Regions from separate parts of the Faecalibacterium duncaniae genome, predicted to be linked through region 4. Evidence: riboswitches for the same ligand, from Rfam matches in the RefSeq annotation. Region 4 holds a riboswitch; each other region holds the start of a gene.
What was found. Region 4 has a riboswitch for cyclic di-GMP ahead of GXM22_RS09480 (CAP domain-containing protein). Riboswitches for the same ligand answer to the same signal wherever they lie in the genome.
Positions count from the first base shown of each region.

Region 1: another riboswitch for cyclic di-GMP. It lies ahead of GXM22_RS04155 (hypothetical protein); the one in region 4 lies ahead of GXM22_RS09480 (CAP domain-containing protein).
Region 2: another riboswitch for cyclic di-GMP. It lies ahead of GXM22_RS14180 (leucine-rich repeat protein); the one in region 4 lies ahead of GXM22_RS09480 (CAP domain-containing protein).
Region 3: another riboswitch for cyclic di-GMP. It lies ahead of GXM22_RS15475 (leucine-rich repeat domain-containing protein); the one in region 4 lies ahead of GXM22_RS09480 (CAP domain-containing protein).

Region 1 covers NZ_CP048437.1:880,046-885,880, forward strand. The annotation lists gene GXM22_RS04145 (ATP-binding protein) at 1-1,103, shown strand, start outside; gene GXM22_RS04150 (helix-turn-helix domain-containing protein) at 1,160-1,447, opposite strand; gene GXM22_RS04155 (hypothetical protein) at 1,545-1,901, opposite strand; cyclic di-GMP riboswitch class I at 2,020-2,094, opposite strand; gene GXM22_RS04160 (ChbG/HpnK family deacetylase) at 2,355-3,161, opposite strand; gene GXM22_RS04165 (N-acetylglucosamine-6-phosphate deacetylase) at 3,179-4,366, opposite strand; gene GXM22_RS04170 (hypothetical protein) at 4,370-5,311, opposite strand; gene GXM22_RS04175 (PTS system mannose/fructose/sorbose family transporter subunit IID) at 5,403-5,835, opposite strand, start outside.
Region 2 covers NZ_CP048437.1:2,936,371-2,942,205, forward strand. The annotation lists gene trmB (tRNA (guanosine(46)-N7)-methyltransferase TrmB) at 49-801, shown strand; gene GXM22_RS14175 (putative ABC transporter permease) at 803-1,852, shown strand; cyclic di-GMP riboswitch class I at 2,089-2,165, shown strand; gene GXM22_RS14180 (leucine-rich repeat protein) at 2,365-4,455, shown strand; gene GXM22_RS14185 (nucleotidyltransferase family protein) at 4,856-5,776, opposite strand.
Region 3 covers NZ_CP048437.1:2,625,910-2,631,744, reverse strand. The annotation lists gene GXM22_RS12600 (ABC transporter ATP-binding protein) at 1-1,111, opposite strand, end outside; gene GXM22_RS12595 (helix-turn-helix domain-containing protein) at 1,239-2,084, shown strand; gene GXM22_RS12590 (MATE family efflux transporter) at 2,132-3,433, opposite strand; cyclic di-GMP riboswitch class I at 3,705-3,780, shown strand; partial or broken gene GXM22_RS15475 (leucine-rich repeat domain-containing protein) at 3,940-4,686, shown strand; gene GXM22_RS15310 (hypothetical protein) at 4,876-5,835, shown strand, end outside.
Region 4 covers NZ_CP048437.1:1,952,175-1,958,009, forward strand. The annotation lists gene GXM22_RS09465 (ribonuclease J) at 1-341, opposite strand, end outside; gene rnhA (ribonuclease HI) at 745-1,209, shown strand; gene GXM22_RS09475 (adenine nucleotide alpha hydrolase family protein) at 1,206-1,718, shown strand; gene GXM22_RS09480 (CAP domain-containing protein) at 1,828-2,697, opposite strand; cyclic di-GMP riboswitch class I at 2,830-2,905, opposite strand; cyclic di-GMP riboswitch class I at 3,031-3,106, opposite strand; gene bilS (flavodoxin family protein BilS) at 3,226-3,729, opposite strand; gene bilR (bilirubin reductase) at 3,757-4,884, opposite strand; gene bilQ (bilirubin utilization transcriptional regulator BilQ) at 4,886-5,311, opposite strand; gene GXM22_RS09500 (sulfate/molybdate ABC transporter ATP-binding protein) at 5,434-5,835, opposite strand, start outside.

The DNA of each region.
Region 1 (5,835 bases), 1.1 Mb from region 4:
AGGAGCAGCGGATCGTATTTGTAATTGATGAGTATCCTTATCTTGCAAAGGCTAAACCCGCTATTTCCGCAATGCTTCAGCACATCATCGACCATAAATGGACAGAGTCCCAAATGTACCTGATCCTGTGTGGCTCGTCCATGAGTTTTATGGAAAGTCAGGTTTTGGGCAAAGAAAGCCCTCTGTATGGGCGCAGAACAGCGCAATTCAAGATCATGCCGCTGGATTATAGGGAAACTGCGGTATTCCATCCGAATCTGTCTGAGGAAGATAACGCCCTGATTTATGGCATCACAGGCGGCGTTCCGCATTATATCAACAAATTGGATGTTCGGGACAGCGTAGATGAAGCACTGATGGAAAACTTGTTTGACCGTTCCAGCTACCTCTATGAGGAACCGGCCAACCTGTTAAAGCAGGAGCTGCGTGAGCCTGCAATTTATAATGCAATCATCAAGGCAATTGCAGAGGGGGCTTCTCGCCTGAACGACATCACCACAAAAGTTGGTGAAGAAAACTCTGTGGTGGCGAAGTACCTCAAAACGTTGATAGACCTTGGAATCGTCAAAAAAGAAACGCCGATCACAGAGAAACCGGGCAAAAAAACGATCTATCTTCTGGCGGACAATTTTTTTCGTTTTTGGTACCGTTTTGTGCCGGTCAATGCAAGTGCCATTGATTCGGGGCGGATCGCAAAGACCTACCCCCATGCGGTGAAGCAGTATTTTCCAGACTATATGGGCCTGATTTTTGAGAAGATGTGTCAAGACTATTTGCTCTATTATGCGAATGATCTTCCTATCGAGTTGAGTGAGATCGGGCAGTGGTGGGGAACCGACCCTCAAAAAAAGAAGCAGATCCAGATCGACATTGTCGGAACGCCGGTTGAGGGTAATGACTATATCATTGGCTCCTGCAAATACCGCAATGAAAAAATCGGTTTGGACGAACTGGAACTGATTCGGGAATATGCAGCAGTCTTTGGGAAAGGAACAAACTACCACTACTACATTTTCTCGAAAGGCGGATTTACGGACGGTCTGCTTCAGGCACAGGAACGCGGAGAAGTACAGCTGCTTACCCTTGCCGATATTTTTGAATAACACAAGAAACGCTCTTGCCGGTGTAAAACTGGCAGGAGCGTTTCTTGTTGAAGTGATTATAAAAGACCTTTGATTTTTTCAAGATGATCTATAGCGGCTTGCAGTTCATTTTGAAACTGATTCCTAGAAGGATCTCGACCCAAAAGAAGATAATCCATACTGACATGGAAGTATTCTGCAATATCGATCAGGATTTTTACAGAGCCATTGGAGCTTCCCCTTTCAAGATCGCCCAGGTGGTGATGGGAAACACCAAGTTTTTCAGCAAGTTTTTCCTGCGATAACTTCGCATTTGTACGCAAAGTAAAAATACGGTTACCAATAGCATTCGGATCAAAACTCATGTGTGACCTCCAAATTTTCGATAAAGCGTGAGAAGTCGAAAACTCGGAGTTGCTACGGATATCTAGCCGCTTGGGGCATCCACGAAAAATGGACAAATCATAACCCCGCGTTTTCACGCGGGGTTATGATTGTATAATTCTTAGCCGTTCCGTCATCTTCAACTGTTCCATCATCTGTGATTGCATTGTAATCCGCCATTGCACCTGAACCTTCGATGCTCAGTGTATATGTAGGATTCTCCGCAGCCGTATTGTTTTGTTCCACTTCCCAAGAAACACTTTCCGTCTGATCTTCTGCACCGCAAGGGCCGCTTGTTGCTGCATTTTGTGCCAGCACAGCCAAGGCAGACGTATTCCCCACCGTTTCCGCAAACGCCGTGACCGCCGAAGCAGGCACCATGGAGACGGCCATACAGCCCGCCACCAGCAAACTTACTACACGTTTTGGTTTCATAAACTTTTTCCTCCCTTATGAAGTATCCCAAACGCTTTTCCCTGCACCCGCCGTAAATGTAAAAAGGCGCCGCACCTGCCCCGAAAGGCTGGTGTGACGCTGTGGTGTACTTATGGGGAAGTGCAGCTGGCTGCCCGGTCTGGGCCCTTTAGCTTTGCGTCGCAGCCTTCCAGCTGGTTTGCCGATTCTTCTGTTTTGTGGGGGTGCTCTTTTGCATTTTATTATACCCCCCTTATATAAAAATCAAGGGGTTTTCCATGAGTTTGTCATTTGTAACAAATGCAGTCTATTTTTTAGTGCGATTTGACGGGGGGGTGGGGGGTGACCCTCTCAGTTAAAGACTTTGGCTGAGAGGGTTAGGCCATTACTAAGAAAACGCCGCCGCACAGGTCGCAATTCTGTGCAGCGGCGTTCCTATGGAGGATGATAAAGTATCACTTGGAAATGGCGCAGTTATTCGTACAGGGCATCAAAGTTGGTCAGTTCCACCTCATGCTCATCCAGCCAGCGACGAACCTGCGGGTCACACAGGGTCGCCAGATCACGGCAGCGGGGCAGGGTCAGGGAAGTATTGTCCAGAAGGTACTGATCCAGATAACCCGGATGGAAATGCAGGATATTGTACTCGTAGGGAGAGCTCAGGATGCCGAAGCGGTCTTCCAGCCAGTCCTCCGGGCGGCTGCCCCGGTTCAGAATCTCCATTGCGTTGCTGTTGCCCAAACTGAACAGCTCGCAGGCCGGTTTCATCGGCAGTTCTTCGGCCAGCGTATCGCCCATGTTATGGATGCCCAGCTTCTTTCCGATATCCCGGAACGCCTGCTCCATGGGCCTTGTCATGGCGCTGTGGCCCTCAAAATGCCGGGGATAATGTCCCACAAGTTCTTTGTGCCGGTCCAGCTGGGCCATGGTCTCGGTATACAGGTCCTCATAGCTGGGGTAAACTTCGCCCTTGCATTTGGCATCATTGGGATTCTCGCTCTTCCACAGATAGCTGCGGTAGAACATTCCCTCTTCGTTTACCAGCGTGGGCACCTTTTCCGGGGCGCTGACGGGGCGGTACTGCACAAAATTGGTGTGCTGGACCAGCGGCACCTCCGGGCACTCGCTCTGCCAGAGTTTCACCGCATGGGGGACGGCGGCCATGTTGCTCATCAGCGAGAGGGTGCAGACCACGCCCTCCTTATAGGCTTTGATGACACCATAGTTGTATGCCTCACTGAAGCCGAAATCATCGGCTACTACGATCAACTTCTTGCTCATAGCTGTTTCCTTTGTCCTTATCGGTTCAGATAATCCGCATTGAAGATCTTGCCCTCGGTGCTGCGGTCATAGACCTTCCGGCCCTCGGCGTAGGTGACCTGTGCCTGATAATCGTCGCTGATGACCACCAGATCTGCGTCCTTGCCCACTTCAATGGTACCCTTGCGGTCGGCAAAACCATACTTGATGCAGGGATTGAGGCAGGCCATCTTCAGGCAGGTCTCCAGCGGGATGCCAACATTGTTCACCAGATTTCTGATGTCGAACAGCACCGGCTGGCTGGAACCGCACAGGCGGCCGGTATCGGTCAGAACAAAGCCCTCCGGGGTCACATTCAGGGCCATCCCCTCAAAGATGCCCTCATACTTGCCCACCGGTGCACCGGACAGAGCCGTACAGTCACTGACCATCATGAATTTGTCGGTGCTCTTGACCTTGAAGTAGATGCCCAGCATCTCATCGCAGATGTGCAGGCCGTCGCAGATCACCTCACAGGTAACGTTTTCATTGGTCAGGGCTGCTCCCAGACCGCCGATGTCCCGGTGATGCATATCGGTCATGACGTTGCCGGTATGGGTCGCCACACTGATGCCCTTGGCATAGGCGGCCATGGCCTGCTTATAGTTGTTGTCACTGTGGGCGGCTGCCACTGTGATGCCCTGCGAGAGGAAATACTCGATGATGGGGTCCATCCCGGGGATCTCCGGTGCCAGTGCCACAAGACGCAGCCACCCGCCGCCGGCTTCCACCATGGCATGTGCCGTCTCCATACTTACCTCCGGCCAGCCGGTACGGATGCCTTTTTCACCGGTGCGGTTCAGCCAGGGGCCTTCGCTGTGGATACCCAGAATGGTTGCACCGTCCTGATCACCCTCTTTTGCCACCTCTGCCACCGCACGGATGGAATCCGGGTCGCACACCGTCGGGAAGATGTTCACGGTGCCCTGACTTGCCAGCCCCTTCAGATAACCTTTCACGGATGCGATCTGCTTTTCATGGGGGGCATTCTTATTCATGATATCATAACCGCAGGTGCCGTGGTTATGAGTATCAAAAATGCCGGGGATAATCCGCTGGTCGCCGTATTCAATGGCTTCGGGGTCGGTCGTGTTTTCTGCAAAGGCAGTGATCTTGCCGCCTTCCACAGTCAGCACACCTGCCTTGGGGCCTTCCGGCGTATAAATGCGGTTGGAATGCAGTTTCATAATTCAGTTCTCCTTCTTATTTGCTTCCTGTTTTGCAAAATCGGCCAACGCCCGTTCCATCCGCTCCATCCGGGGCAGATCCAGTACATGGTCCTGTGCACAGCAGGTATTCTCCACAACAAATTCGCCTTTTTCCACTCGTCCACAGCTGAGCATCATCCCTCTGGGAAAGAGCGCCAGCAGATTCCGCTGCCGCTGTTCCTCCGGGTAGTTCCGGTCATAGACCTTATCCTCCGGCAACAAACTGCACAGCTGTTCCGCCGCCTCTTTCCGGTACTCGCCGTGCGCCAGCGCCACTGCCGGGCCGCTGGTCAGATTGTCCAGCAGCAGAACAGTTGCCGCAGTTGGCATCTCCTGCGCCAGAAGCCGGAAGCCGTCATAGTTATCCACTGCATGGTCACAGAAGGCAAAAGCGATGTTCTCCTCACCGCTCAGGTCCTCCGCCAGCTTTACGGCAGTGGCGACCGCACCGGAACAGCGGCTGAAGTTGCAGGGGCTTGCATGGGGCAGCAGCAGCCAGACACCTACCCCTGCCAGCAGCAGTGCCGCCAGCGTCCGGGGCAGCATGGCACCGGTTCCCCGTCCGGACCAGAACATCAGGCAGGCCGCTCCGAAACAGAGCAGTTCCAGCACGCATTGCAGTGCAAGGTCTCTCCCCCGCTGCTGAACATTTTTGTCCGGATGGAACGGATAGTATTTCTGGGGCCGCAGCGCCTTTGCCGGCGTATCAAAGGGGACCGCAATGACGACCTTTGCATTTGCCAGATCCCCGGCAATCAGGTTTTCGATCTTGGAAAACCGTCCTTCCCTCTGTTGAACCCGCACCGGCCAGCCCAGCGGCGGTAGGCTCTCGTTGAGCTGCTGGGCAAAAAGATATTTCTGCTTTGCAGTGCGCCGTTTGCCCAGGGTGACACCATACAGCATCATCAGGTCTTGCAATGTCATATCCGTTCTCCTTCTACAAAAAAGTCCGGCAGGAAGCGTTTTACTCCTGCCGGACTGCGGACCCCTTGCAGGATCAGGCGATCTGATTTTTTTAGAAGATTCCAAGGAATGCGCCCAGCAGACCAAAGATCAGCAGACCGATGATCAGCTGTGTGGGGCGGTTGCCCTTCTTGATTCGCCACATCATGAACAGCACCAGAGCCAAGCTCAGAATGCCCGGATAGATGGCATTAAACAGCTCGGAGACCACGATGGAGGTCTCGCCGATGTTCAGCGTCCAGTTCAGGGGGAAGCCCACGGTGGTTGCCGTCATGGCACCGACCATCATCAGGCCGAGGATGGATGCACAGCGGGTCGCAACGCTCATCAGGCCGCTGTTAAAGACGGTGTTGATGAAGCTTGTGCCCAGTGTGTAGCCCAGTTTCAGCAGGACCCATTTGAGCAGGGACTGCGAAATGCCATACAGCAGGATGAAGATGAAGGTGCCGAGGATGTTGCCCTGCGAGCACAGACCGATTGCAATA
Region 2 (5,835 bases), 980 kb from region 4:
CCGAAGGCGGCTGAAGGAGTCACACAACATCAAGGAGAATGACAAACTATGAGAATGCGTTTCAAACCCTACGCCCACGATGAGCTGATGGCCGCCGATTTCCACGTCCACGAGCCCCTGATCTGGGGCGGCAAGTGGCACGCACAGTATGCCCGCCCGGAGCAGCCCTTTGTGCTGGAACTGGGCTGCGGCAAGGGCGGCTTTATCTCCCAGCTGGCCTGCGCCCACCCGGAGAACAACTATCTGGGCATCGACATCACCGACAAGGTGCTGATCCTTGCCAAGCGCAAGATCGAGGCCGCTTACACCGAGGCAGGCCGCCCCATCGACAACGTGAAGATCATGAGCACCGACATCGAGCGCATCAAGGGCGTGCTCACCGCCCAGGATACCGTCAGCCGCATCTATATCAACTTCTGCAACCCGTGGAGCAAGAACGCTTCCTCCAACAAGCACCGGCTCACCTATCCCCGCCAGCTCATCCAGTACCGCGAATTCCTGAAGGACGGCGGCGAGATCTACTTCAAGACCGATGACGACGACCTGTTCCGCGACAGCCTGGAGTACTTCCCCGCTTCCGGCTACGAGATCACCTGGAAGACCTTTGACCTGCACGAAAACGAGCCGGAGTGGAACATCCGCACCGAGCACGAGGGGATGTTCACCGAGATGGGCATCAAGATCAAGGCCCTGATCGCCAAAAAGCTGCCCGGCGATGCCGCCGTGACCTGGATCGAACCCAAGGTCCTGAAAAAGAGGAAGGCTGCGGAGGAAGCCGCTGCCGCCGCAAAGGAGGAGTAAGATGTCCTTTTTTGTCAACACCATGGTCTGCGGCTTTTCGCTGTATCAGATCCTGGCGTTTTTCCTGATCTACTCCTGCCTGGGCTGGTGCCTGGAGGTCATCTATGCCGCCGTTTCCACCGGCCAGCTGGTGAACCGCGGCTTTCTGAACGGCCCGGTCTGCCCCATCTACGGCTTTGGCATGATCATTGTGCTGTTCACCCTTTCGCCGCTGGCAGACAACCTGCTGCTGCTCTATCTCGGCGGCGTGATCCTGCCCAGCGTATTGGAGCTGGTGGGCGGCTGGGCGCTCTACAAGCTCTACCACACCCGGTGGTGGGATTACAGCGACTTCCCCTTCAACATCGGCGGATATATCTGCCTGGAGTTCTCCCTTTTGTGGGGCGTTGGCACCGTTGTGGTGATGAAGGCCGTTCACCCCGTGATCGCGGGCTTTGTGGAGATGGTCCCCCAGATGGTGGGCTTTGTCCTCATGTGCATCCTGTACGCCTGCTACGCCGCCGACGTGGTGGTGACCGCCTTTGCGGCCTCTGACCTGGCCCGTGAGCTGGATGCTCTGGAAAAGGTGGCCGACAGTATGCACGCCGTGTCCGATGCCATGACCGAGCTGCTGGGCACCACCGCCATGGACGTGGACCAGAAGATGGACGAGAGCCGCCTGCAGCTCAAGCTGGCAGCTGCCGAGGCCCGGGACAATGCCGCCAAACTGAGCCCCCGGGATGCCGCTGCCGCCCTGCGCGCCAAGGCCGACGAGGCCATGGAGGCTGCCCGCAAGTCCTCCCAGGAGGCCCGGCTCAATGCCTCTGAGGCCGCCGCTGCCGTCAAGCTGGCCGCCAAGGGCACCGCAGAGCGCACGGCAGAGCTGCTCCGTCTGGAACAGCTGGCCGAAGAACTGCAGGCCCGCAGCGAGGAGATGCGCGCCCGCACCCGGAGCTCCAAGTACTTTGGCAAGGGCCGTATGCTCCGCGCTTACCCCAAGCTGCGCCACGGCGAAAAGCACCGCTCTCTGGACGAGCTGCGGGAGCGCCTGAAGTACGAGCGCAGGCACTGACCCTGCCCGCTGCAGCAACCCCAAATGCCCCTGACCGGCTTCTTTCGGTCAGGGGCATTTTTCCTGCGCTGCATTCTCCATAAAATCAGGCAGATCTTGTTCTGCTGCACGCTTTTGTTCTCATTCTGTTTTCAACATTATACGTTCCTTTTTTGTACACTCTTCCAAATCTATTTTCGTCATATTGACAAAAAAAGAGTATTTTATCCTGTGCAATATGCTATTCCTGCTAAAAACTGAAGAATCGGCAAGCCAGTCGAAAGGCTGCGACGCAAAGCTACAAGGGCCTGTAATATGGCAGCCAGCCGCACGTTATTCTCTCCGGGTAAGGTAATCCGAAACCTTGCACCTCCTTGTGAAGATGCGTCGGCTTCCCTTCAGGAGAGCGAGCGCGCAGCGGGTCTACAAGGGTTCAGAGCGTCGTACCAGCCGTTTGGCCGGTGCGGCGCTCTTTTGTTTTGGCTGAAATAGAGAGAGTTTTTGGGAATATCATGGAAAAGGAGTAAAGAATTATGAAACCTAAGCGTTTGATCAGCTTATTGGTTGCGGTCTGCATGATGATCACCATGCTGCCCCTGTCGGCAGTCACGGCATTTGCAGAAGACACGTCAGCGCCAACTGGTACAGCCAGCTATGGCGATTACGAGTATGACTATACGATAAATACAGAAGACGGTACTGCAACCATCACAAAATTTCGTGCCCTTGTTGATGGCTCCTACGACATCACCATACCCACAGATTTTGGCAGATTCCCTGTAACTGCTATCGGCGATGATGCCTTTAGAGGTTGCTCTGCTCTGAAGAAGGTCACCATTCCACAAAGCGTCACTTCCATCGGCGATTCTGCCTTTGCAGGTTGCCACAACTTGGACTCTGTTACCATCAATGACGCTGCCACATCAATAGGAAACCGGGCCTTTACGGAATGCCCTCTTACAACAACGCTTTCATTAGGTAAAAAAATTACGACGATCGGCGATGAGGCCTTTTATGATTGCCGTGGTCTGACGAGCGTCACCATTCCACCAAGCGTCACTTCCATCGGCAAGAAAGCCTTTCTCCAATGCATTCATCTTAAAACGCTTTCGTTCGGTGAGAATATTAAGACGAATATTGAGACGATCGGCGATGATGCCTTTTATTATTGCATTGAGCTGGAGAGTGTCACCATTCCACAGAGCGTCACTTCCATCGGCAATGATGCCTTTGGACAATGCCATGACTTGCAATCTCTTACCATCAAGGACGCTGCCACATCGATAGGACACCGGGCCTTTTTAGGGTGCACTTCTCTTGAAACGATTTCGTTAGGTGAGAATATTAAGACGATCGGCTATCATGCCTTTAATTCTTGCACTTCCATTAATCTGACGAACGTCACCATCCCGGAAAATGTAACAACCATTAGACCTGGTACCTTTGACTATTGCACCCATCTGGAATACATTATGCTCCCTGCTGGATTGACTTCTTTCCAAGACAGTCTGAAAGGTTGTCCAGCTGGGAACCCCAATGGTGCCATCTACTACAAAAACTACAAGGCCGCCGCAGATGCTCTGCTTGCAGACAATGATGACAATTCTAACATTGATGCCAATGATAAACTGAGAAAACGCAATTTTCTTTACCTCTGCAAGGTGACCTTTGATGCCAAGGGCGGCGAACTGAACGACGACGCTGAGGTGCCGGTTTATAAGACCGAAAAAATCACTGATACCAAGGCAAACGATCTGACTGCCATCCATGATCCCACCCGTGCGGGTTACAAGTTCACCGGCTGGTACACCGCAGATGACCAGCCCTTGAATGTGAACGAAATAATTACGAAGGACATCACCTTCTATGCCCATTGGGAGCTCGCCCCCAAAGCTCCGGTCTGCCACCCGCTGACCTTGAAGGACGGCGTTATCACCAGCGTAACAGTGCCCGGCAAGGATGGTGCTGACCCCGAGGATATCACCGAGATCGTTAAAAAGAATGCCAACGAGGACGGTTCCTTTAATGTCCCCGAGGGTGCAACGGTGAGTGTTGCATTTGATAAGGATGCTTTTGCAGATAGCGGTCTGAAATTTGGCCACTGGGATATCACCGGCCTGGATGATCCGAACGCTTATCAGGATAAGGAAAGCTTTGACTTTGAGATGCCTGCAAAGGCCGTGACCCTGAAAGCCATGACACAGGATGCATCCATTGAAGATGACGAGCCCGATATCGTTGGCCCCATCGTGATCGGCACTACTGTTGTTGTCGGCGGTGCAGTGCTGGGCTATCAGGCCTATTCTCTGGGTGCTGAATTTGCAGGCAAGCTGATGGCTCTGCCCTACTTCCCCAGCAACCGCAGCGCCCTTGCCATGATGCTGTGGGAGGATGCAGGCAAACCCATGCCCGAATCCGAACTGCTCTACCCCGATGTAGGGCAGGAAGAGCGGGATATGGACCTGCAGCACGCCGCCCGCTGGGCCATGGAGAATGAGCTTATCCCTGACCTGAATGATGAGGGCACGGCTCCGGAAGAGATGAAGTTCTTCCCGGCCAATCCCGTAAGCAAGCTTGATGTGCTGAATGCATGGCAGAAAGCACAGGAGCTCAAGAACAACTAACGCCATCCCCGAATATTCCCAAATATACGTAGAAGCGCCTCATCCTTCACCGGATGGGGCGCTTCTGCGTTGTAATGTGTCGAATTTTCTGTTATACTGTACTTGTCGGCCTTCCGACCTCGATCTATAAGAGGAAGGGGGTGAGTTTTATGAACTTTATAATCTCTTTTACACTGTCCGTCGCAGCGGGTGTAGTCAGCTATTACATCTGCAAGTGGCTTGACGACCAGTTCAAGGCCGGTAAGCACTAATCCTTAGCAAGCAGGAAGCCCCCTCGGTATTCGCACTACCGCGGGGGCTTCTTGTTGCTACTTGGTGAGTTTTATGAACTGCAACCAATCTCTTTTACAGCTTTATTATATGCTGTATCGCTCAAAAAGTCAAGCAGATTTTGTTTTGCTCACGCCCACAGATCCTCGGGGTACAGACCCTCCTGGGTTTTCTGGGCGATGGCGGCCACCACGGTGGGCTTATCCTCACGGTAGGTCACGCCGTACCACTTATCGGTGCTCTTGAGCACGGTGACCGCTGCCTTGCCCTCATCGATGAGCTCGCTGGCCACGGTGGGCAGGAAATACTCGCACTTGAGGGGGTTCTGGGGCAGATTCTCACGCAGCCAGCCTGCAAAGCGGCGGTCGGCCTCGTCCAGGAAGCTCTTGCCGAAGCCCCACAGGTTCATGCTGACAGGTGCTTCCACCGGCAGGTCATCCGTGCCCTCACCGGTGAGGGAGGTGCAGCGGATGCCGCCCTCATAGGTCTCGATGCCGGTGCGCTCGGTCACGCTGTGCAGGGTGCCGTCCGGGTTCACCACGCAGACACCGCGGGAGACGGTGCCGTTCTCAGAGACGGTATTTTTGAGCAGGTAGCTCACCATGCAGTAATCGTAAACTGCGCCGTCCTGATGGGTGGACAGATACTCATAGATGACCTTGAAGGCCTCGGGGCCGTAGTAATCGTCCGCGTTGATGACAGCGAAGGGGCCATCAATGAGGTCTTTTGCGGCCAGCACGGCGTGGCAGGTGCCCCAGGGCTTGACACGGCCCTCGGGGATGGTGAAGCCTGCGGGCAGCTCATCCAGCTGCTGGAAAGCGTATTTCACGTTCATGCCCTGAGAGACGCGGTCACCGATGGCGGCTTTGAAAGCCTCCTCGATCTCGTGCTTGATGACAAAGATCACGGTCTCAAAGCCTGCACGGTGGGCATCGTACAGGGAGTACTCCACAATGGGCTGGCCCTTGGGGCCCACCGGGTCGATCTGCTTCATGCCGCCGTAACGGCTGCCCATGCCGGCAGCCATGACCACCAATACCGGTTTGTTCATTTTTCTTTCCTCCTGCGTCAGTGCGCTGTTCTTTGCGTCTATTATACTCCAAATTTTCC
Region 3 (5,835 bases), 670 kb from region 4:
TCAGGATGGTCTGCTCGGTCTCGACATCAAAGAGGTGGACCTTGTGCGGATCGAATGCAACGCGGACGGTGTCTCCGTTGCGTGCCTTGGAGGTGGGAGCGACACGGGCGGTCATCTTGTTGCCCTTGTACTCCAGGTACAGGTAGATCTCAGCGCCCATCATTTCGGACACATCGACCTGAGCCTCCAGGTGGCAGTCGGGGTGCTTTGCCATAAACTCGGGCTCGTCGTCGATATCCTCAGGACGGATGCCCATCTTGACCTTCTTGCCAACATAGGAATCCAGCTTGCCGTCAGCGGTCTTTTCCTTGGGCAGGGGGATGGTGTCGCCGCCCAGGTCAATGGCGTACTGATCGCCGTTCTTGGTCACGGTGCCGTCCAGGAAGTTCATCTGGGGGCTGCCGATGAAGCCGGCAACGAACATGTTGCAAGGCATATCGTACAGGTTCTGCGGGGTATCGACCTGCTGGATGATGCCGTCCTTCATAACAACGATGCGGTCGCCCATGGTCATAGCCTCGGTCTGGTCATGGGTAACGTAGATGAAGGTGGTAGCCAGCTTCTTGTGCAGCTTGATGATCTCGGTGCGCATGCTGGTACGCAGCTTTGCATCCAGGTTGGACAGGGGCTCGTCCAGCAGGAAGACTGCCGGGTTACGAACCATTGCACGGCCCAGAGCAACACGCTGACGCTGGCCGCCGGACAGAGCCTTGGGCTTGCGGTCCAGCAGGTGCTCGATCTCCAGGATCTTGGCAGCCTCGTGAACGCGGCGGTCGATCTCGTCCTTCGGGGTCTTGCGCAGCTCCAGACCGAACGCGATGTTCTTGTAAACGGTCATGTGGGGGTACAGAGCGTAGCTCTGGAACACCATGGCGATATCACGATCCTTGGGGGGAACGTCGTTGATCAGGCGGCCGCCGATGTACATTTCGCCCTTGGAGATCTCCTCCAGACCGGCGATCATGCGCAGGGTGGTGGACTTGCCGCAGCCAGAGGGGCCGACGAAGATGATGAACTCCTTATCCTGGATCTCCAGGTTGAAGTCGGTAACAGCAGGAGCAGTAGCGCCCGGATAGATCTTGTAGATGTGCTGGCAGCTAATCGAAGCCATAGGTCATTGCCTCCATTAAAATTTTTCTATGTTACGGCACCTTGACGGTGCACGCTCTCGTTGGTATTATAATAACAGATAACTTTGTGATATAAAATAGCATTTTATTGATTCGAGGTGTCAGATATTGCTTTATGATTGGACAAGCACCGCAGCCCTTGGCGTGGTGCGGGATATCCAGCCCAAAGAACCCCTGACCCTGACCGGCGAGGGGCTGTGGGTCTGCCTGATCTCCAGCGGCAGATGCACTGCCAGCCTGACCGATGCCTCGCCCTCCCCGGCGGGCAGCGCACTGATCCTGCCGCCCCAGAGCGCGGCGGCGGGCCATCTGGTACTGAGCCGTGCCCCGTTGACCCTGACCCCGGAAGGGGAGAGCCACCTGCTCTGCATCCAGCTGACCGGACAGGCGGCGGTGCAGTTCCTTGCCGGGCTGACGGAGCTGCCGTTCCTGGCCCGGGGCGAGACCTGCCCCGCCGCCGCAGAGCTGCTGGGCCGCCTTGCCGCCGAGGCCGACACGCCCCGCAGCCGGGCTGCCAGCCAGCTGGCCTTTGCCCTGCTCTGTGAGCTTGCGGGGGCCGACAGCGCCGCCCCGCCCCTGCCGCCGCTGGTGGAGGCCGCCATTGAGGATATCCGCCAGAACTACGCTGGCCTGTACGGTGTGGAGGAGCTCAGTGAACGGCTGGGAGTCTCCAAGAGCCACCTTGTCCGCACCTTTACTGCCGCCGTAGGGGTGCCCCCGGGGCGCTACCTGACCACTGTGCGGGTGGAAGCAGCCATGCGGCTGCTCCTGCACCGGGAATACACGCTGGATGTCATAGCCAGCCTGTGCGGCTTCTCGGGGGCCAACTACCTGTGCCGGGTGTTCAAAAAAGAGACCGGCCAATCCCCCGCACAGTGGCGGGCCTTGGCCGGTCAGACAGCGCGGCCCCTCAGCCCGGCGGAAAGCCAGCGGGAGCAGGCACTGTATATTTAAAATGTTCAGGAGCCGGGGCAGCACCCGGCTCTTTTCCGTGGTGGCGTTCAGCTGCACACAGACTGCGGGCGCTTGAGCAGGAACACCGTCAGGGCCAGCGTGATGGCCTCGGCGGCGGGGAAGGCCGACCACACGCCGTTCATGCCGAACAGGGCGCTCAGGATCAGCGAGCAGGTGACGATGGCGGCCACGCCCCGGCTGACCGAGGTGATGGTGGCTTCGGTGGGGCGGTTGACCGCACCCAGATAGCCCGCCGCAACAATATTGCAGCCTGCAAAGAAGTAGCCCAGGAAGTAGATGCGCATACCGCTGTGGGCATATTCGGCCATCAAAGCAGAGCTCTCGCTGTTGAAGAGGGCAACAAAGGTATCGGTAAAGCCAAACACGGCACCGTACAACACCGCCGCCAGCGCCAGCGCAGTGCCGCAGCCCAGCAGAAGCAGCTTTTTTGCTCCGGCCATCTCATTTTTGCCGTAGCACTGGCTGATCAGCGGCTGGGCACCCTGGGCCACGCCGTTGAAGATGGCTGTTGCCACCAGCGCAAAGTTTGCCACCACGCCGTAAGCGGCCACGCCCACGTTGCCCGCCAGCCGGAGCAGCAGGAAGTTGAACACGGTGGTGGTCACGGCAGAGGAGAGCTCCCCGACGAAACCGGAGATGCCAAGCTGGCAGCTCTGCACCAGCAGCCGGGCCGAGGGAGCCTGCCGGACAAAGGTGAGCGTGTTGCTCTTTTGAAAGAAGTGGCGGCTGCAGATGGCGATGCTGAGCACCGGCGAGATGGCCGTTGCCAGCGCCGCGCCGGGCAGGCCCAGCCCCATGGGGAAGATGAAGATGTAATCGAACACCACATTGAACAGGCTGCCGCTCAGGGTGGCCACCATGGCAAGGGACGGGTCGCCGTCGTTGCGGACGAAGGCCGAGAAGATGTAGTTGCACATGAAGAAGGGGGTGAACAGCAGGAAGATGCGGGTGTAGTTCAGGCCCAGCGCCACGATGTCCGCATCGCCGCCCATGAGCTGCAGGAGCGTGCCCGGGCAGAACGCGCCCGCCAGCATGAACGGGATGGCGATCAGGCAGGCGCAGAGGATGGCGTTGGAAAAAAACCGCTGCGCCCGCGCCTCGCCCTGCGCCTGCAGGATGGCGTACCGGGTGGCCGCACCCAGGCCGATCATCGAGCCGAAGGCAAAGATCAGGTTGTACATGGGCAGGCAGAGGTTCAGCAGGGTCACGCCGTCGGTGCCCGCCGCCTGGGCGATGAAATAGGTGTCGGCCAGAATATAGCACGATGTGCCGATCAGACCGAAAATATTCTGCGACACATACTTGAAGAACTGCTTTGTCAGGTTCATGGAAGCTTCCTTTCCGCGGGGAGAATAGGGGAGTGAAACGTAAAAACGACTACTACTATATCATAAAACTTGGCATATTTCAACGAAAAAGCGAGGAAACACGCCATCATTTCCCAAACGGAACACTTCTCCCCGGGGCGATGCTGCTATCCGAAAATGCCATACAAACACTATCGCTTTTGTGCAACTTGCCAAAGATGCTTTTGGGTTATTGACAAAAAAAAAAAAAAAAAAAAGTTTTATGATTTTTGTGTAAGATGCCACGTTGAAACAGAAAAAACGGCAAACCAGTCGAAAGGCTGCGACGCAAAGCTACAGGGCCTGTAATATGGCAGCCAGCCGCACTTTCTCAACCATACCGCACATGGGCATCACCTCAAGGGGCGGTAGATTCCCAAAGTACAAAACGCAGAGCGTTGTACCAGCCATTTGGCCGGTGCGGCGCTCTTTTTGCTTTGTGCGGGCATGGTTATATTTTGGGAGTAATTCATAAAAGGAGGATTTTTATGAAAAAGCGTTTCGTCAGCTTGTTGGTTGTAGTATGTATGCTACTTACACTATTTCCGGTGTCAGCGTTTGCAGATAATGCAAAAAGCGGTGAGTTTCATACGGATGGAATAAAAACACAAGATGGAAATTTTGTGTATAGTGTAAATGATGATGACACTGCAACGTTGGTACAATACATTGGCTCGGAAGATGTGCTTGCGGCAAATAATTATGAAGTTGATATTCCTGCCGAGTTTGACGGACATTCTTTGAGTAAAATCGGACAGGCCGCGTTTGCAGCAGAATATCATTCTAATTTTAAGTATTGGAATGCAACCTGTGGCAAGATTCAAAAAGTTAAAATTCCAGAATCGGTGACATATATTTGCTCGGGTGCTTTTTATCATTGTGAGTCTTTGAAAAGTGTTAATATTCCAGAGAATGTTGAAAAGATTGAATGGTGGGGATTTGCAAATTGTACAGGGCTAAATGATATTACTTTTGAAGGTAATAGCAAAATCACAACAATTGAGATGGAGTGCTTCTCGAATTGTTCGAGCCTAGAAAGGATTGATCTGCCAGAAGGGATTACAGATATTCGTTGGGGTGCTTTTGAGAACTGTACTTCACTTATGAATGTTGTCATTCCTTCTAACACTGAAAGAATTTACAGGAAAGCATTTTACAATTGTGCGCTCGGAACGGTTACTTTCCCTGCATCTTTGAAAGGAATTGAAGTTGCGGCATTTGGTAGGCCGATTTCGCTGACAAAAGTTTATTATGCCGGAACAGCCGATCAGTGGAATGCTCTTGTAAGCGCTCCCTTTGTTCCTCTTGATGGCAAGACGGATGGCACTAGCAAAAACTTCACTGGAATTAATTATAAAGAGGATTCGCATGGCGGCAATAATGAGCAGCTTCGTCAAGATGGGCTGGTTATAATCCCTTGCAAGATGGATGTGACCACCTCCAAGAGCGACTACTTGGTCAATACTCCCGTTGATGTGAACATTGCCATTGCCCCCGGTACTGATATGAACAAGATTCTCAATGGCAGTGTTGCTTTCACCTACGGTGATGAAGTTGAAAAGGTAGAACTGAACGGCAAGGAACTGACCGAGAAAGAATACACTGTTCAGAAGTTGGCTCAGATGATGAAACTGACTTCCCGAAGCAGTGATATCAAAGCAACCCTGAATGTGACCTACAAAAAGACCGGCAGCTACACCTTTGGTATTGCAGTGAACGACAGCAATGACGAGACCATCTGCAATGCGGATGCAAAGGTCGTTGTTGGCGAAGAGGCCGCCGAACTGACCCCTGCAACCAAGCTCTACACCCTGACCGTCAAGAATGCTGATGTTACCATTAAGAATGGTGACGAAGAGATCAAGGCTGAGAAGAACGACAAGGGCGAGCTGATCGCCAAAGTGCCCGAAAAGGCTGACGTGACCGTGACCTACACCAGCCAGAGCGATGCCGTTGCATTTGACCAGTGGACGATTACCACCGATGAAACGCTGGATGTGGATGTCAAGAACAACCCCCTGAAGTTCCAGATGCCTGCCGGTGGTGTGACCATCGAAGCCATGACAAAGGATGCCTCCATTGAGGAGGACGAGCCCAACATTCTGGGCACCACCGCAGTGGTTGGCACTGCCGCTGTTGGCACCGCCATTCTGGCATGGCAGGGCTACCAGCTGAGCACGGAGCTGTACCTGAAAACCGCTCTGCCCGCCGGTACTGCCATCCCCACAAACCGTGCCGAGCTGGCCCTGCTGGTGTGGAACCATGCCGGTAAGCCCGCACCCGCCGCAGTTCTGCCCGCCGATGCAACCGATACCCAGAAGGCCATTGCCTGGGCTGTGGAAAACGATCTGCTCAAGGCCGCAAAGGACAACGGCGAGACCTAT
Region 4 (5,835 bases):
AGCAGTCCCTTGATCTTGTCCTTATTCTGCACCACAAAGGTAAAGTCGGGGATGACCATGTCCACGCCGTACATCTCACTGTCCGGGAATACAAGGCCGCAGTCCACAATGATCATATCCCCGTTGCACTCATACACGGTCATGTTCTTGCCCACTTCGCCCAGACCGCCCAGCGGGTAGATGTGGATGGGCACAGCGGCCTCCTTGGGCTGCTGTGCGCGGCGGGGCCGCCGGTTATAATAAGGGCGGCGGGTGCGGGTACGCTTTTCCCCGCCGGATTCACTGTTTCTGTTCGGATTGTTCTGAGCCTGAGCCGGGTTCTGTTCTTTGACCTGTGCCATGCGGTACCTCCAAAATCAATTACAAAACGCAGGCACACCCCTTTGCGAGCGGCCTGTCTGCTGTGAAGGAGCAGCAAACGCACCGCCGCTCCCATCGAAACCATCGTATAGAATTTTTCGCTTCCATGCCCGTTTTCGGCACTGGGATGGCCGGAACGGAGTAATTTCTGCCCTGTCAGTCCATCTGTTCGATGCGACCGCGGCACTGCCCCGTTCCGGCCGGACACACCGCATCGGTGCGCCCCTATACGCATTTTGTTACAAACAGTATAGTATTTCTTGTCCACTTTGTCAATTCAAAGCTTTGCCGGAAAAGCCGGGGATGATACGTTTTCCTCTTGACAGAACCGGAAAAATAGCTCTAAATAGAGGTATCCAAAAATTCAAGTTCCGGGAGAAACAGATGAAACAAGTCGAAGTTTACACCGATGGCGCGTGCAGCGGCAACCCCGGCCCGGGCGGCTGGGGTGCAGTGCTGCGCTACCGCTTCAACGGCAAGGTCTACGAAAAAGAGCTCAGCGGCGGCGATGCTTCCACCACCAACAACCGGATGGAGCTGACCGCCTTTATCGAGGCCCTGCGCCAGCTCAAGGAGCCCTGTGAGGTGAGGCTGTGCTCTGACAGCCAGTACGTCATCAATGGGCTGGAAAAGGGCTGGGCCAGGGGCTGGAAGCGCCGGGGCTGGAAAAAGTCCGACGGCTCCCCTGCCCTGAACCCCGACCTGTGGGAACAGGCATTGGAGCAGGAAGCCCGGCACAAGATCACCTATGTCTGGGTCAAGGGCCACGCAGGCCACCCGGAAAACGAGCGCTGCGACCAGCTGGCCGTGGCACAAAGTCAGGCACACGGAGGGAGACAGGGACGATGAGCGATACATTTCTGCCCGGCAGCGGGTTCGATACCTATGAGCAGCAGGACAAGGTGCTGGTGGGCCTGTGCGGCGGCACGGGCTGCAAAGCAGCTGTCCGCATTTTACAGCAGCAGGGCTTTGCGGTGATGGGCGCTGTGGTGCGTCTGTGCACCGATGACCCCGTTGTGGATGCCGCCAAGGAAGCCGCCAAGGCTCTGGGCATCGAGTGCATCACCCTGAATGCCAGCGAACTGGCCAGCCAGCTGGCCGAGGAGACCGCTGCCCCGGCCGACCTGCGCTTCCCCGCCCTGCTGGCGGCGGCTGACCGGCTGGGCATCCAGTACATTGCCACCGGCCACCGCGCCCGGGTAGAGACCGGTGCAGACGGCGTGCACGTCCTCTGCCCTGCCGAAATTGCGGACGAGAGTGCCCGGCTTGCCGCCCTGCCGCAGGAGACGCTGGGCCGGCTCATCCTGCCCTTGGGCGATTTCAGCCCCGAGGATGTGGCTGAGATGGCAGCAGAATAAAAAACAAAAGAGATGCACCCTGCCTTCCTGAAACCGGTTCAGGGAGCGGGGTGCATCTCTTTTTGCTTTATTTTATTTCATCGTACAACGCTCAATGGAAGTCATCCGCTTACTTTGCGAAGATCTGGATCCAGTTGTGGCCCCACTGAGAATTGGCATCGTAGTTGTAGCCAAGGCACATATACTTGGCGGCGGGGTCCATGATATTGACACGGTGGCCTTCCGAAGCCATCCAGTCTGCAACGACTTTTTCGGGCGTGGTCTCGCCCCAGGCGGCATTCTCGCCGGTGGCGGTATCAGACACACCGTACTCCTTCAGCACGGTGAAACAGTTGGTGCCATCGGGGCGGGTGTGGGAAGCGACCTTTGCCACTTCCTTTGCGCGCTCATCGGCGGCGGCCTGCAGCTTGGCATCGCCCATAGCCAGAGGTGCCAGATTTTCCTTTGCACGCTCAGCGTTGACCAGCGCCAGCACTTCCTGTGCAAAACCGTTCTCACTGGTGCCGCGGGCGTAGGTGAAGATCATCACCCAGTAATTGCCATACTCGCCGCCCTCGTAGTAGCCAATGCCAACGGAGGTGGCATCCTTGTCCAGCATCCGCTCCTTGAAGAAATCGTAGCGATTCCAGGCGGCGACCACATCCGAAGCATCCTCAGCAGCTGCCCAGTAGTTCTCGCCCACGGAAACATCGTCCACACCGTACTCCGGCAGGATGGTGAACTCGCGGCTGCCATTGGGGCGGTTGTAGGAGTAATTGACGGTAAGTTCTTTTGCACGGGCCTGTGCGGCAGCATTCAGTGCGCTGCTGCCCATGCTCAGAGGAGCCACACCAGCCTGTGCACGCTCTGCGTTGACGAGCTGCAGCAGCTCATCGGCCTTGGAAGCTGCGTGTGCGGGCATTGCCAGAACAAACATCAGGCAGATGAATGCGGCGCAGCAGACCAGATTCTTCAGGACTTTCATCGAAGCGTTACGCATGGTGTTGAACCTCTTTTGTGTTACCCCATGAAAAAAGGTGTCGATTGCTGGTATACTCGGCAATCGACATCTGATGCTTCAGATGAAGGTCACTCAACACCCATTCTCCGCTGTGGAGACCCTCAGGTGATGAGAAGCAACTGGCTGCCATTTTACAGGCCCTATAGCTTTGCGTCACAGCCTTTCGACTGCTTTGCCGAGGATATTCAGTTTTGCGTGCCTTTCTTCTTTTGGGAAGAAATTTGAGAACGAAAAAAGGTGTTGTTCTGCAATACACTCAGCAAAACAACACCTAGAAAATCTAAGCAGGTCGCCCAAAGAAAGATTTCTTTGAGAAGCAGCTGGCTGCCATTTTACAGGCCCTGTAGCTTTGCGTCACAGCCTTTCGACTGTTTTGCCGAGAATATTCAATTCACCTTGAGGAGCCGTTTCCATTTCCTCGACGCTATCCTACCACATCGGACAGAACCTGTCAACTGTTTTGGAGCAGCTTTCTCAAAAAATCTGCTTTTTTGAAGAGTTCTTCCGTTATGCCTGCACCTCTGCCGCCTTTTTGCGCAGCAGGTCGAGGTCTGCGGCATCCGGGTGAGCCAGCGCCTTGTCAAAGTTCTCGATCAGCATCTCGAGGTTGGGTGCATGGTTGGGCTGCTGCAGCATCTTTTCGTACTGCTGGCGCACAATCATGGGCATCTTGCCCTGGCACATATAGGTTCCAATGACCGTGTTGCTCTCATCCAGCGATTTCTGCACCGCTGCCAGGATCTGCTCGAAATATTCCGCACTGCCGCCAAAGCCTGCGGTGCCGAACAAAAAGACCCGCTTCCCCTTCAGGGTCTGCAAAAAGGCGGTGAGGGTGTCATCGGCATGGCCCTTGTCCGTCCAGAAGCCGATGTAAAGGGTCTCAGCCTCCAGTGCCTCCGGGGCCGGTGCTCCGAAGTAGGTGCACTCATTCTGGGGCAAGCTTGCGCGAAGGGTGTCGGCCAGCAGGCGGGTGTTGCCGGTCTTGCTGCTGAAAACGATGGCGTAGCTCATGGTCATTCTCCTTTATTCTCTTTGAGATCAGATGCTGCCCTGTTCTTTTGCGTTCAGGGCATCATAGACACAGCGGGTGCCCTGATGGGCGATCAGGCCGCCCAGGCACTTTTTGTTGCAGCGAACACAGCGGTGGATCTTTGCCGCATTGCCGCTCTGCAGTTTGTTGACCCAGTTGGGGTCGGCCAGCAGCTGGCGGCACATTGCCGCGCACTGGATGCGGCCGCTGGCAAGCTGCTGCTCCACAAAATCGGGGTCGTTCAGGCCGCCCACACCGCAGAGCGGCACGCTGGTATACCGGCGCACCTCATCGCAGAACTTGAGGAAGCAGCCGGTCTCCTTGAACTCGGGGTGGCTGGCCGACGGGATGGTGTTTTCCAGCGCAGAGTGGTTGGCCAGTGTCACATGGAAGCTGGTCACGCCTGCCTGCACCAGCAGGGGCACGAACACGGCCAGTTCCTCCTCCACCACACCGGCGTTGCCGTAATGGGGGTTCTCCTGCCGGACAGCCAGCTTGTAGTCAATGGCCATGCCGGGCACAGCGGCGTGCACTGCCTTGACAGCTTCCACGGCAAAGCGGGCGCGGCGCTCGGCACTGCCGCCGTATTCATCGGTGCGGTGGTTGAAGATGGCGGAAGAGAAGCTGCCGCACATCCGGTCGCCGTGCACCTGCACCATGTCAAAGCCCGCCTGCTTTGCCAGCACAGCAGCCTTGCCAAAGCCCGCGATGATCTGATGGATCTTTTTCTGGGACATCTTGGTGATGTAGGGGCCCACGGCATCGTTCATCCGCTCCCGCAGCTGGTCGGGGGTGATCTTTTTCATCAGCATCCCCGGGATGCACTTGATGATGGACATCATGTCGGTATCGGTCTGGTGGAGCTGGGCGCAGACCTTGCAGTCGTATTTGTGGGCAGTCTCGCAGATCTGCTGATAGAAAGCAAAGCCCTTTTTGTCAAACAGGGACTTCTCAAACCGGCTCTTGGCCACCGGCACGTCGCCGATGATGATCATGGCGCAGCCGCCCTTGGCCAGCCGCTCCATCTCTGCCAGATATTCCTCGTCCGAAAGGCCGAAGGTGGTGGGGGCAAAGATAATGCGGTTCTTCAGCTGCATTCCACCGTAATCAATGGGGCTCAGGATGGTGTCGTACATGTTACACACTCTCTTTCCTCGTCCGTGCTGCCTTTTGCAGCAGGCTCAGGAGCTGGTGCTGTTCCTCTTCGGTCAGCCCGCTCAAATTTTGTGCATCCCAATCGAAAAATACCTGGTGGCAGGTCCGGAATGCTCTCTCACCCGCCGGGGTCAGCCCCAAATGATAACTGCGGCCCTGCTTTTCCCGGGTCATAAAGCCATCTTCCACCAGCTTGATCACGCTGCGCTGGCAGTGGCCCCAGTCCAGGTGCAGTTTTTTGGTCATCTCAGCCGGGGTGCAGCCGGGATGTTTGCCCACGTAGATCACAAAATACATCATACCAAAGCTCAGGCCAAACTCCTGCAGCTGCTGGGTGGTGTAGGCTGCGAACTGCTTGTAAAACTCCATCACGTAGAAGGATATGGTCGATTGGATCACTCTTTGCATCTCCTTTACTTGACAAGGTCTAGTATAATTGCATCACTTGATAAAGTCAAGTACTTTTTTCAAAAAAATTCTCCCTGCTCCGTATTTCTGTTTCGGGAGCAGGGAGAAAACGATTTTTTGCCTCAGATCAGCGGCATGATATTTTCCGGGGCGGCAGTAAGGCAGGCGGGTGCTTTTGGCGGCGGGGCCGCCAATGTCTCCTTGGACACCTTCCACCACAGGCGGGCCTCACCGCCGGGCAGGGTGAAGATCATGTTCCAGTCAAAGGGATTCTCACTGGTGGAGACAGCCTGCACCGGCAGGCTGTTGGGGGTGCCGGGAGCGCAGGGTGCAAAGTCATGGGCGCGGATGCCCACGGCGCGGCAGCCCTCGGGCACCGGCAGAGCCACGGTCAGCGGCTGTTCCCAGCCCGCCAGATGAACGGTATGCTCCCCCACCCGGGTGCAGGGCAGAATGTTCTTGCAGCCGGTCAGGCGGGCGGCAGCACGGGTGCGGGGGTCGGCAAAGACCTCCTTGGTCGTGCC